Regions from separate parts of the Anaerostipes faecis genome, predicted to be linked through region 1. Evidence: riboswitches for the same ligand, from Rfam matches in the RefSeq annotation. Region 1 holds a riboswitch; the other holds the start of a gene.

Region 1 (6,158 bases):
TGATCTTGTCCAGCTCCTCTGTGAGGATCGGGATAAACCTTAGGGCAATAGACATCATCATCGCAATCTCATGCACAGGAATTTTGATCAGTTTCAAAAAGCCCAGCGACTTTTCAAGCCCGTCTGTGAGCTCATTGGGTGTGGTCGTAAAGGTCATAAGGGAAGTGCCCAATACAAGCATCACCAGCCTTGTGCCCAGATAAACGGCTGTGACGACTCCTTCTTTGGTGATCCTGATGACACCAAAATGTACGATCGCTTCGCCCGGTATAAAGAAAATATTGATGACAACGGAAAAAAGCAAAATAACGCCAACGGCTTTCAGACCCCTGACAATAAAAGAGAGGGGTACGGTGGAAAGCCCGATCATCAAAGCCAAAAACAGCAGAGAAGCCGCATAAGTCAGCGAAGACTTTGAAAAAAACAAGGTTATGACAAAAATCAATGTCCCCGCCAGCTTCACCCGTGGGTCCAGCCGGTGAAGAATAGAGTCTGATCTGTAATATTGTCCTATGGTGATGTCTTTAATCATATGTTTGTTCCTTCTTTAATGTTTTTAAGATTGCCCTCTTGGCATCTTCAAGGGTCAGGATCTCTCCCTCGACAGGAAATCCCTTTTCTTTCAGATCGTTGGCCAGATGTCTGAAAAATGGTACGGACAGCCCCATCTGCTCCAGTTCTTCCTGATGAGAGAACACTTCTTCCTTATCCCCGTCAAATTCAAGGCGCCCACGGTTCATGACGATCATCCTGTCTACATAGGATGCGATATCTTCCATGCTGTGGGACACAAGTATGATTGTGATCCCCTGTTCCTGATTGAGACACTTCAGAAGTTCCAACAGCTGTACCCTTCCCTCAGGGTCCAGACCGGCGGTCGGTTCATCCAGGATAAAATATTCAGGCTTCATTGCCAGAATGCCTGCGATGGCCACTCTGCGCTTCTGTCCTCCGGACAGTTCAAATGGCGACTTTCCGAACAGTTCCTCAGAGATCCCCACGTCTTTGAGTGCCTCCTTCGCAGCTTCTTCGGCTTCTTCTTTGGAGGCCCCAAAGTTCAAAGGACCGAAACAGACATCCTCCAGTATGGTCGTCTCAAACAGCTGGTGTTCCGGATACTGAAAGCAGAGGCCAACCTTTCCCCGAAGACTCTTGATATTATAATCCTCGGCATGGATATTCTTTCCCTCAAAATATACCCGTCCTTTTGTAGGTTCCATGAGCCCGTTCAGATGCTGGATCAGCGTAGACTTACCCGATCCCGTGTGTCCGATGATGCCGATAAACTCTCCCTCTCCGATCTCTAAATCTACATCGATCAGCGCGGGCTTTTTTATATCCGAATTATCTTCATATATATAACTTACTTTCTCTAAACTAATTGACATAACTCTTCCACCAGTTCTTCCCTTGTCGTTACCGCATCGGAAAGCCTGATTCCCTCCTTTTTAAGCTCATAGGCAAGCTCTGCGGCAAATGGCACCTCAAGCCCGTACCCTTTCAGCTCCTCTACATGTGCAAAGACTTCCTTTGGCTTTCCGCTCATCACGACCTTTCCCTGATCCATGACAAACACTCTGTCAGCCAGCAGTACTTCTTCCATATCATGTGTGATCAGAATGATCGTGATCTCTTTTTCCCTGTTCAGCTCCCCTGCAAGAGACAGAACATCCTGTCGTCCCCTGGGGTCCAGCATCGCAGTGGGCTCGTCCAAAATTATACATTCGGGTTCCATGGCCATGATCCCTGCAATGGCCACGCGCTGTTTCTGCCCGCCGGATAAATGATTGGGGCTTGCGCTGCGGTAAGCAGTCATCCCGACGCCCTCCAATGCCCCTGCCACGCGGCTCCAGATGTCTTTTGTGGGCACGCCGATATTTTCCGGGCCAAAGGCTACATCTTCTTCCACCACAGAACCGACAATCTGGTTGTCCGGGTTTTGAAATACAATGCCTGCACTTTGACGGATCTTCAGGAGCTTTTCATGGTCTCTTGTATCCATACTCTTTAAATAGACAGAACCGGATGTGGGCTGGAGCAGTCCGTTGATATGTTTTGCCAGGGAAGATTTGCCGGAGCCGTTGTGTCCCAGAATGGCAATGAACTCCCCCCTTTCCACCGACATATCCACACCATTTACGGCATTGACGGTCTGATTTTCCTCTTCCTTTTCCCCGTAAGTTATATATTGATGAATTAAATCTTTGATCTGTAATATTGACATTGGTTTCTCCTTTGACATATGCTCCATTATATCAATAAAATGGGCTGGAAACAATAGGTATTCATTGACATTACTGCGGGTAAATCCCGTGACGCAAAGCCAAGGGCCTAAACCATGAGATGGTATGACAGCCGGCTGCTCCATTTTACCTATCGGACATCATTTATATTTGATCTGACTGTCCTGTCAATGGATCTTACACTGCACTCTTTTCGTGCAGTTTACCTTACATTGTATACTTTATAGATAAAATAGACTCCGGCAGTATTCTGCCGGAGTTTTTTTCGTTTACATACTGTATATTTAGTTTTATATCATGAAAGGGGGAATCATTATGAGGCGATACAAAAGGCACACCATCCTGCTGGCGGCAACGCTTCTGGCATTTATTTTAGCAATGCTCGGCAATTTAAGCTATGCAGCCGATGAAACAAAAGACAATAAAGAGGCCGTTCAAGCCTCTTCTGCATCAGAGACACAGAGTAAAATCACAGAGACGGCATCTTCAGACACACAGTCACAGACAGAAGTCCCAGCCACCGGACGCTAACTCTGCTGTTCCTGCATCCGGCAACACTGCCGCTGACAGTTCGACGGAATCAAAAAAGAAAAAATCTGTTTCCAATGAAAATTCAGGTATACTGATCGAAGACTCTAATCTGTATGCCCAGGGTACGTCTATTCTAATAAAGAAGGACACCGGCGGAAAAAATAAAGCCGTGGAATCCAATGTCAGCATTGTCATCCAGAATGTACAGGTATCTTCCGTGTACGGGGGCGGTTATGCCATTGCTTCCAAAGGCAATGCAAGTGCTAATGTATCCGGTTCCATTTCCTGTACGCTGGAAAACGTCGATGTAAGTGAAGTCTATGCAGGCGGCTCTGTCGCTCTGAAAATCATAAATTCTGTCTCCCCGGTAGCCGAACAATGGGGCAATCTTGTGGCTGCCGCCTTTAAACGGCGGAGGTTCCGCTAACGGTTCCGGCTCTATTGCCATTGAGAAGCCTTCCGGGATGCCTGGCATCACCGTGGAGAATTATGAAGCCGACGCTCTTCTCACTGAGGAGGATGCACAGAAAATTGCAGCCGGAAGCACTATTGAGATTGCTTTAAAATCAGAGCCGGTATCTGCTCCTCCGAAACAAGCACAGAACCTTCTGAATAAGGAGATGGAACGTACTATTCTTCTGGATATTAATCTGTTAAAGATGACAGACGGCGTACCAGAAAGAATCCCTACCGTGGATTCTCCACTCACACTCACCTTTGATGTGCCGGAAAAATACCGCAATGAGACGCGGGAATTCTTTGTGATCCGTCTTCACGAACAGGCTGACGGAACATACTCTGCATCCACTTTAAAAGACTTAAACCCTGAGCCTGATAAAGTTACAATTGAAACTGACCGGTTTTCCGTATATTCTCTGGTCTACAAGAATGCACAAGATTCCTCACCCTCAACAACAGAACACAATACTGAAATTTCTTCCACTGAGAAAAATAAGACCACTTCCAAACAGAAACAGACATCCATAGGCAGGCGAAATACCTCCTCCCGCCACACAAGCTCTAAGAAAGGTACGAAAGCTTCAACGCACAACAGCACTGTATCCTATAAAGATACAGCGTCCACCGGAGATCAGAAGTATGATATCTCATCCTTGTTGATCCTCCTTTCAGGAAGCCTTATCTGTGCGGGCATGCTGCTCACAAGACATTTAAGAAGATGATCTTAGGCTCCTTATACTACAAAGAAGTCCAGGATTTTTCCTGGACTTCTTTATGATTACTGTCATATAGATTGTTTTATCCAATGATATACTCATCTATTTCTTCTAGAAATTTCCCGTAATCACTTTTCTCCGGTTCAATCTGAAGTTCTAATGGATGGGAAATATTTAAGCTGAAAATTCCTAAGATCGATTTTGCATTAATCACATATCTGTCTGACTTTAAATCTACACTTCCATCATATCTGCCGGCAGCTGCGGCAAACGTTTTTACATCCTCTACAGTATCTAATTGAATCGTTTTTTTAACCATAATTTTACTCCCTTTATTTTCTCAGTTCGCCTATTGTTTCTTTTAAACTCTTTAAATCTTGATCTAAGCTCTGATACATTTCTACATAATATGGATACAGCCTGTCATAAGCTTCTTCCCATTCTTTCACCGGCTGAATTATTTCTTTTACTTTTACGATTTTTTCGGCTGCCTTTGTAAGGTCCGGAAATACTCCAACTTTTCGTCCAACAATGAATGCGTCTCCCACCGGAACATCCCCTGATTTTTCGTCTAATAAATATACAGGAATATGAAGCATGGATGCCTTTATCTGAGCCCATGTACGGCTTTTTGCTCCGCCACCGCAAATTCGTAAACAATCAACGGCCGCCCCTGATTTTTTTACTGTTTCAAATACATGGCGAACAGCGTATGCTGTACCTTCAAATACAGAACGTGTCAAATCTGCTCTGGTCATATCCATTCCCATTCCGATAAACATACCTCTTGCATATTCATTCCACAACGGCGCTCTTTCTCCTAGCAAATATGGGAAGAATATCACACCATTTGATCCTGGTTCTGACTCCAATGCCAACTCATTTAAGTATGAATAAATATTTTTATTGTTTGCTTCGGCGTATGCTCTTTCTTCTGCTGCAAAAGTGTCAATAAACCATTTTAACGCCGCTCCACTTGTCTGAATTGGTGCATCAAATACCCATGGCATTCCATCAACTGCACAAGGTCTCGTAACAACCGGTACATCCGGCGCACTCTTAACATCACTTCCAATGAAAACGAGAGATGTTGTTCCAGATGACTCCCCACATTCCCCAAGACGACTGATTCCTGTTGCATGCATAGATGCCATAGCATCACTACATCCTGCAATGACTGGAACCCCTTCCTTTAATCCAGTTTCTTTGGCTGCTTCCTCTGTGACAAATCCGATAATTTCATCTACTAACTTTAATTCAGGAAGCATTGCTTCCAAATCAACACCAATGACATCTCCTATCTCCTTTGACCACTCCATTTTACTGATATCGAGACATTGCGTTCTTGTTGCCTGGTCAATATCAGATGTCATTTTTCCAGTCAGTTTATAGTTAATATAAGAACTTGCCTGTAAAAAATATTTTGTCTTTGCAAAAAGTTCCGGCTCATGGTTTTTAAACCATAAAATTTTGTTCGGAAGAAAGGCCACCGCCGGCTGTCCCCCTACAATACGGACAAATTTATCACTTCCTATGGTATCAACTATGTAATGCAATTCTTCTGCTGAGCGATTGTCCTGATACGTTAAAGCATTTCTGAGCGGTGTTCCATTTTCATCCAATGGAAGCATTGTAACTGTATGTGAACTAATGGAAATTCCTCTGATTTTCTTTATAACCTCAGATCCTGCCTGTTCTCCCAGACTTTTGAATATAGCAACTGTATTGCTCCACCACTCGTTTGCATCTTGTTCCTGCATGTCCGGACCAGGTACCAGAAATTTACTTGGTCTGCCTGCCTCTGCAACAACATCTCCATCTTCACTAAGTATAATCGCTTTCATATTTGTTGTTCCGCAATCCATACCTAATAAATAATTATCCGCTTTTTTCATTCCGCTTCCTCCAATGGTATTTAAGACTTTATATTGATTAACGTAAGAATAACAAATTTATTCTTCACACTCAAAAGGTCTTTTTCCTCATTTAAACGGAAATATTTCAGATACCATTTGCCGCAATATAACGGCAATAACGTGTTTGTTTTCTTCTGTTTTTATTCATTATACTAGAGTTGTAAGAAGGTATAACAAATAAAGAAGGGAGACTTACTTATGAAAATGAAAGCAGCATTAATGTATGGACCAAGCGATATTCGCGTTGAGGAAACAGACAAACCTATTTGTCCTGAAGATGGTCTGATTTTAAA
Region 2 (6,158 bases), on a different contig from region 1:
TCTTGGACGCATCGCTGAAATTATTTCTGGAAAAAGGCTACGAGCACACAACCATTCAGGATATCATCGACGAACTGGGGGATTTGACGAAAGGCGCCATATATCATCACTTTAAATCCAAAAGTGAGATTATAGAAGCCGTCATGGACCAGCTCTACGGCGGGCAGGAGAAGGACTACGAAGATATTTTGAATGAATCCGGTACAGGACTTGAAAAATTAAAAAAGCTGATGATCGTATCAATAAACAATCCAGGCAATCAGCTGATCATCAAGGCCGCTCCTAATATCATGAAAAATCCGCGCTTCCTCATGAAACAGCTTTTTGACAGTCTGAATGATACGGCACCCCGGCTGATTCTGCCGTTAGTGGAACAAGGAGTCAGGGATGGTTCCATAAAAACAGAATATCCAAAAGAACTTTCAGAAGCCATGCTCATCTTGTTCAATCTCTGGATGAATCCATTTATCATCCAAAATACAGAAGAAGAACTCATTCACAAAATACAGTTTATGAAAGATCTGCTGGAACGGCTCGGAATACCTCTGCTGGATGACGAAGCACTCCTTGTGCTTGAATCTTACCGAAAACAGCTCGAAGAAAAAAGCTGACTCATCCATCCGTCCTCAGACTGGACTCATACAGTCCGGTCTTGGTGACTGGTGAAAACACTAATTTTTTTGTCATTTTACATACCAACCGAATGTATGAAAGGAGTTTTTATGAACGATAAACTATTCACACGGGATTTTTCCCTCGTAGTGATCGGACAGATCATTTCTCTGTTCGGCAATTCCATCCTGAGGTTTGCACTTCCTCTGTACCTTTTGAATGAAACCGGATCTGCATCCCTGTTCGGCGTAGTCACCGCCTGCTCATTTATTCCTATGATCCTTCTGTCACCCGCAGGGGGAATCGTTGCGGACCGGGTCAACAAAAGAAATATCATGGTGATTCTTGATTACGCGACCAGCGCACTGATCCTGCTGTTTACGGCAGCTCTGGGTCATGTTTCCCTGGTACTGCTTCTGATCATCACCCTGATGCTCCTCTACGGCATTCAGGGAGCATACCAGCCGGCAGTCCAGGCAAGCCTTCCTGTTCTTATAAGCCCGGACCGTCTGCTTTCCGGAAATGCAGTCATCAATCAGGTCAATGCTCTGGCCAATCTGATCGGTCCGGTGGCAGGCGGAGCCTTATACGGATTTTACGGAATCTGCCCGATATTATATGTGAGCATCGTCTGCTTTTTATTTTCTGCCACAATGGAACTGTTTATCCATATCCCGTTTAAAAAGCCGAAAAAGGGAACCAGTGTGTTTGCGGTAGTAAAACAGGATCTTTCAGATAGTTTCCGCTTCATCCGTACAGAACAGCCTGTCATAGGGAAAGGAATCCTGATTGTCTGCGCATTTAACTTATTTTTAAGTGCCCTGATCATCGTAGGCCTGCCTGTGATCATCACGCAGTTTCTCCATATGTCCAGCCAGCTTTATGGATATGCTCAGGGAGCCTTAGCCCTCGGAGGCCTTTTGGGCGGCATTCTCACCGGAGTCTTTGCAAAACGGCTGAATATCCAGGGTGTCCATGTTCTGCTTTTGCTCAGCGGAGCAGCCCTCCTCCCGATCGGACTCGTGCTGAATCTGGATATTCTTCCAATGGCAGCCTACATTGTGATCACCCTGTGCAGTTTCTTTATGATGGTCTGCTCCACAATGTTTACCGTACAGATGCTCTCATTTGTACAGATTCTGACACCGCACCATCTGATCGGCAAAGTCATCTCCTGTATTATGGCACTGTCCATGTGTTCCCAGCCTCTGGGGCAGGCCGTATATGGAGTCCTGTTTGACGTTTTAAAGGGCCAGTCTTATTTTGCGGTCTACGGCGCTTGTCTGATCTGCTGTCTGATCTCCTGGAAATCCAGAAAAATATTCCGGACAATTTCCCTGGCAGAACCAGCTGCTGAATAAAAAACTTGATATAATAAGAGGAGGCAGCAACAAAATTGTCTGCTTCCTCTTCCTGATCCGGTGGTCTGTTTACAGAATCACCGGGATTTTTTTATCGATTTCCATTGTGTCTTTTGTTACAAGGCAGTCCAATGCAAGTACCTGTACTCCAGAATCCGCTGCTCTCCTCAGAGTATCCCCAAATGCCCTGTGGGTGCGGTCGTTGGGCCTGAAACAATGCACTCCTTTCATCTGAATGACAAAGATGATATATGCCTCATACCCCTCCTTTGCACAGTGTATGAGCTCCTCTATATGCTTGACTCCCCGTTCCGTAGGGGCATCCGGAAACCATGCTGTTCCATCCTCTTCCAGGGTCACTCCTTTTACTTCGGCAAAGACCTCTCTGGTTTCCGTCATGAGTTCTCCTCCTCTGATAAAGAAATCAAATCTGGAATTTCCATACTTCCTTTCCGCCTTGATCTCTTTTATATAAGGAAAGATTCCTCCCTTTCTCAGCCATTCTTCCACAGCTTTATTAGGAGCCTGTGAATCCATATTGATCATCAGACTTCCTTTGTTCACACCGATCAGTGAATATTTTGTTTTTCGCTTCGGGTCGTTATGCCGCTGAAGATAAACCCTGGCTCCTGGTATCAGCAGTTCCCTGCATCTTCCCGTATTCTTTACGTGTGCCTCTTCCTCCTGTCCTCCGATGAGGACAATGGCTATAAACCGGTTGGGGCGTTTTAAGAATGTACCTGAAATGATATGATCATAATGCATGTTGTTATCTCCTTATCCGCCCATAATGATAACTTTTGGAAGATTTGATGTCAAGGACACAGTGGGCAAGCCCACTTCAACTCCCCAAACCCTCAATCTTTGAGAGCCTTGGCTTTGTGTCACTGCCTTTCGACAGTTTTACCGATGAATATGAAATTGTCCGAGACAAACCACTTTCGTCTACACTTTAATTATTGTCTGCTGTTCTCTCTTATATCAAGGATTAATATCACCTTTTTTCTTTCCAGCATAATCTATACTATAATCCCCCAAGAAAGGAGATATAAGAATGACCACTGCCCTTTCCTTAGAGCAGGTTTCCTACTCTTACCATAATCTGAAGCAAGAAACTACGGCTCTTTCCTCAGTCACTTTTGATGTATTAAGCGGTGAATTCGTTGCGGTAGTAGGCCCGAGCGGATGCGGAAAATCTACTATGCTGCATTTAATTGCAAAGCTTCTTCCCCTGTCCGGCGGCACCATCAAGATCAACGGCACGCCGATCGAGGAGTCCACCGACCATATCGGATATATGCTCCAGAAGGATCAGCTTCTCCCCTGGCGCACTATTTATGAAAATGTTACTCTGGGACTCAAGATACAAAATATCAAAGATCCGGAGGCATTTGATAAAGTTGACCGGCTGTTGGAACTTTACGGACTCAAAGACTTTAAGAATTCTTATCCCAGCCAGCTTTCCGGAGGTATGCGCCAGAGGGCTGCTCTGATCCGTACTCTCGCCCTGTCCCCGGATATACTTCTCCTGGATGAACCATTTTCTGCATTGGACTACCAGACAAGACTCCAGGTATCCGATGATATAGGCACCATCATAAAAGAAAAGAAAAAAACAGCTCTCCTCGTTACCCATGATCTTTCTGAGGCGATCAGTATGGCCGACCGTGTCATTGTGCTGTCCAAACGTCCGGGAACTGTCAAGACCATTGTGCCTATTCACCTTACCTGTGGAAAAAAAACACCGCAGGCTGCAAGAAATGCAGTGGAGTTCAAAGATTATTTTAATCAATTATGGAGGGAAATCAATGACTGATCCAATTTCTAAAGAACAGTCCGAGTATTTAAACCAAATACAACGGAAAAAATATTGGATCCGGGTTGCCCAGGTCCTTCTGCTTCTCCTTCTTTTATTTGCCTGGGAAACTGCGGTTTCAAAGAATATACTGAACGGATTTATTTTCAGCAGTCCAAGCAGGATCATCCGGTGTTTTTACGGCATGGTAATAGACCATTCCATCTTTCTTCATATCGGGGTGACTCTGGCCGAAACGCTCGTAAGCTTTGCGCTGATCACTTTATTTTCAGTGCTGATCGCAACCATATTATGGTGGTTCCCCACGGCTGCCAGGATCATTGACCCATACCTTGTAGTCTTAAACAGTCTCCCGAAATCAGCTCTTGCTCCGATCCTGATCGTCTGGCTCGGAAACAATATGAAAACCATCATTATCACCGCGATCTCCATTGCGGTTTTCGGAAGCATCCTGAATTTATACAGTGGATTTCTCCACGTAGATAAGGAGCGTCTGACTCTCATCCGGACTCTCGGAGGAACCAAAAAAGACTGCCTGACCATGGCAGTCATACCAAGCTGTATTCCGCTGCTTTTGAGCATTATGAACGTAAATATCGGACTTTCTCTTGTAGGTGTGATCATCGGAGAATTTTTGGCCGCGCGCTCCGGCCTTGGATACCTGATCATCTACGGAAGCCAGGTATTTAAAATGGATTGGGTACTAATGTCTATCGTTATCTTATGCATCATCGCTATGCTTCTGTACGCCCTGACCGGATTTATAAAGAAAATGTATCAGAGAAAAATCTGATCCTAAAACAAATGAGACCAAAGGAAATCAAACGATCTTTGCCCGTTGATTTCCGATGATCTCATATCATTATTGTTCATACTCAGTCCTTCCAGATTGTTCACCAATACCTGCTTGTCATAGTCATAGATGATATCTGTTCTTCCGATCTTTTGGCTCACTTCCTTGATCACAGTATGTCGTCCGAATACCTCAAAATATTTTCTGAAAATGAAAGCGTATCTCGCTTCGCAAAGCCGTCCATAGGTTGGATCATCCGCAAAATTCTTGACAAACTTTTTTAAAAGATTCTCATTTCCCATAAATCTTCCGATGATTACCGGATAATCTTCGTCTCTTCCTCTATAAAAATCTTCTAAATTCATATCGATAGCCCCCTTTTTCTGCCTGATCAGTCTTTTATTTTATAAGTATTTCTGTTAAATCTGCTTATCTTCATGATATAATATAATCAGCCAAATTACTAGGAGGAATTTAAAAATGAAAGCAGATCTTCATTCACATACTGTGCTGTCCGACGGCGCTTTAAACGTCGACCAGCTGATCTCCCAGGCGAAACGCGTCGGCCTGGATTATATCGCCGTAACAGACCACAATTCCACCCACTCTATTCCCGCTGTGCTTGCTCTCGGAGAAGAACTTGGGATCAATGTCATCCCCGGAGTCGAGATCAACTCTGTCCACGAGGCTTCAGATACAAAACCTCACCTTCTCTGCTACTATCCCGCCGATGTAAAGAAACTTCAGAGAAAACTTGACCGGTATCTGGAATATCAGCGGCAGACGAAGCTTGCCATGTACGAAAAAATCATGGAAGATTATCCGATCACAAAAGAACAGCTCTTTGAGGCCGCCCGTGAAAGTACCACCCTGTACGAAGTACATATGATGCAGGTCCTGGCTTCTTTGGGATATACAGGAACCCCTATTGGAGAACTCCACAGAGAGCTTTTTTCATCCGGTTCTAAATACAAGCTGCCCCAGAAAGATATGACAACCCATGAAGCAGTAAGTCTGATCCGTTCCTGCGGCGGCATTGTCGTTCTGGCTCATCCGGGAGAATACAAAAATCCCATGCTCATGGAAATGCTCATTGAAGAAAAACTCATTGACGGTATCGAACTGAATCATCCGAGAAATGATGAGCGGACCATGGATCATATCAGATCCCTGGCCAAAGAACATGACTTATTTATGACCGGCGGCACGGATTTCCACGGCATATATACAAAGACACCTTATCCGATCGGTTCTTTCCTTTGCTCGGAAGAAGGACTGGAACGTCTGACAGCAGCGGGCAAGGCTGCCAATGAAGCATACCTTCATTCTTCCTGCCGGAAAGAAACCGAAGAATCTGAAGAAGCAGAAGCAGGTACCCCACAATAGAGGGACCTGCTTTTTTTGTTTTCAAAATATCATTCTTCATTGTCTAATAATTTTTGCAGATCTTCTGCTGAAGCATCCATCTTCACTGAAATCTCTTCCATAGTCAGCCCCGAATTCAGGAATCGGGTGATCACCATCTTCATTGACTCTCCCACCTCGATGAGATGCCCGTCCAGATCATAAAACCTGA

What was found. A riboswitch is a leader RNA that binds a small molecule or an ion and turns the genes downstream of it on or off. The one in region 1 is predicted to bind cyclic di-GMP.
Region 2: it holds a riboswitch for cyclic di-GMP, as region 1 does, so the genes downstream of both, sfsA (DNA/RNA nuclease SfsA) here and QGT46_RS03580 (hypothetical protein) in region 1, are expected to answer to the same signal.

Annotation. Positions count from the first base shown of each region.
Region 1 covers NZ_CAJSYK010000003.1:69,115-75,272, forward strand. The annotation lists gene QGT46_RS03565 (energy-coupling factor transporter transmembrane component T family protein) at 1-532, opposite strand, end outside; gene QGT46_RS03570 (energy-coupling factor transporter ATPase) at 525-1,388, opposite strand; gene QGT46_RS03575 (energy-coupling factor transporter ATPase) at 1,373-2,224, opposite strand; cyclic di-GMP riboswitch class I at 2,293-2,367, shown strand; gene QGT46_RS03580 (hypothetical protein) at 2,559-2,774, shown strand; gene QGT46_RS03585 (hypothetical protein) at 2,944-3,201, shown strand; gene QGT46_RS03590 (hypothetical protein) at 3,164-3,955, shown strand; gene QGT46_RS03595 (HPr family phosphocarrier protein) at 4,032-4,268, opposite strand; gene QGT46_RS03600 (xylulokinase) at 4,282-5,844, opposite strand; gene QGT46_RS17195 (zinc-binding dehydrogenase) at 6,064-6,158, shown strand, end outside.
Region 2 covers NZ_CAJSYK010000010.1:47,764-53,921, reverse strand. The annotation lists gene QGT46_RS08535 (TetR/AcrR family transcriptional regulator) at 1-611, shown strand, start outside; gene QGT46_RS08530 (MFS transporter) at 723-1,973, shown strand; gene sfsA (DNA/RNA nuclease SfsA) at 2,043-2,738, opposite strand; cyclic di-GMP riboswitch class I at 2,837-2,891, opposite strand; gene QGT46_RS08520 (ABC transporter ATP-binding protein) at 3,028-3,789, shown strand; gene QGT46_RS08515 (ABC transporter permease) at 3,782-4,582, shown strand; gene QGT46_RS08510 (hypothetical protein) at 4,585-4,947, opposite strand; gene QGT46_RS08505 (PHP domain-containing protein) at 5,063-5,968, shown strand; gene QGT46_RS08500 (VOC family protein) at 5,998-6,158, opposite strand, start outside.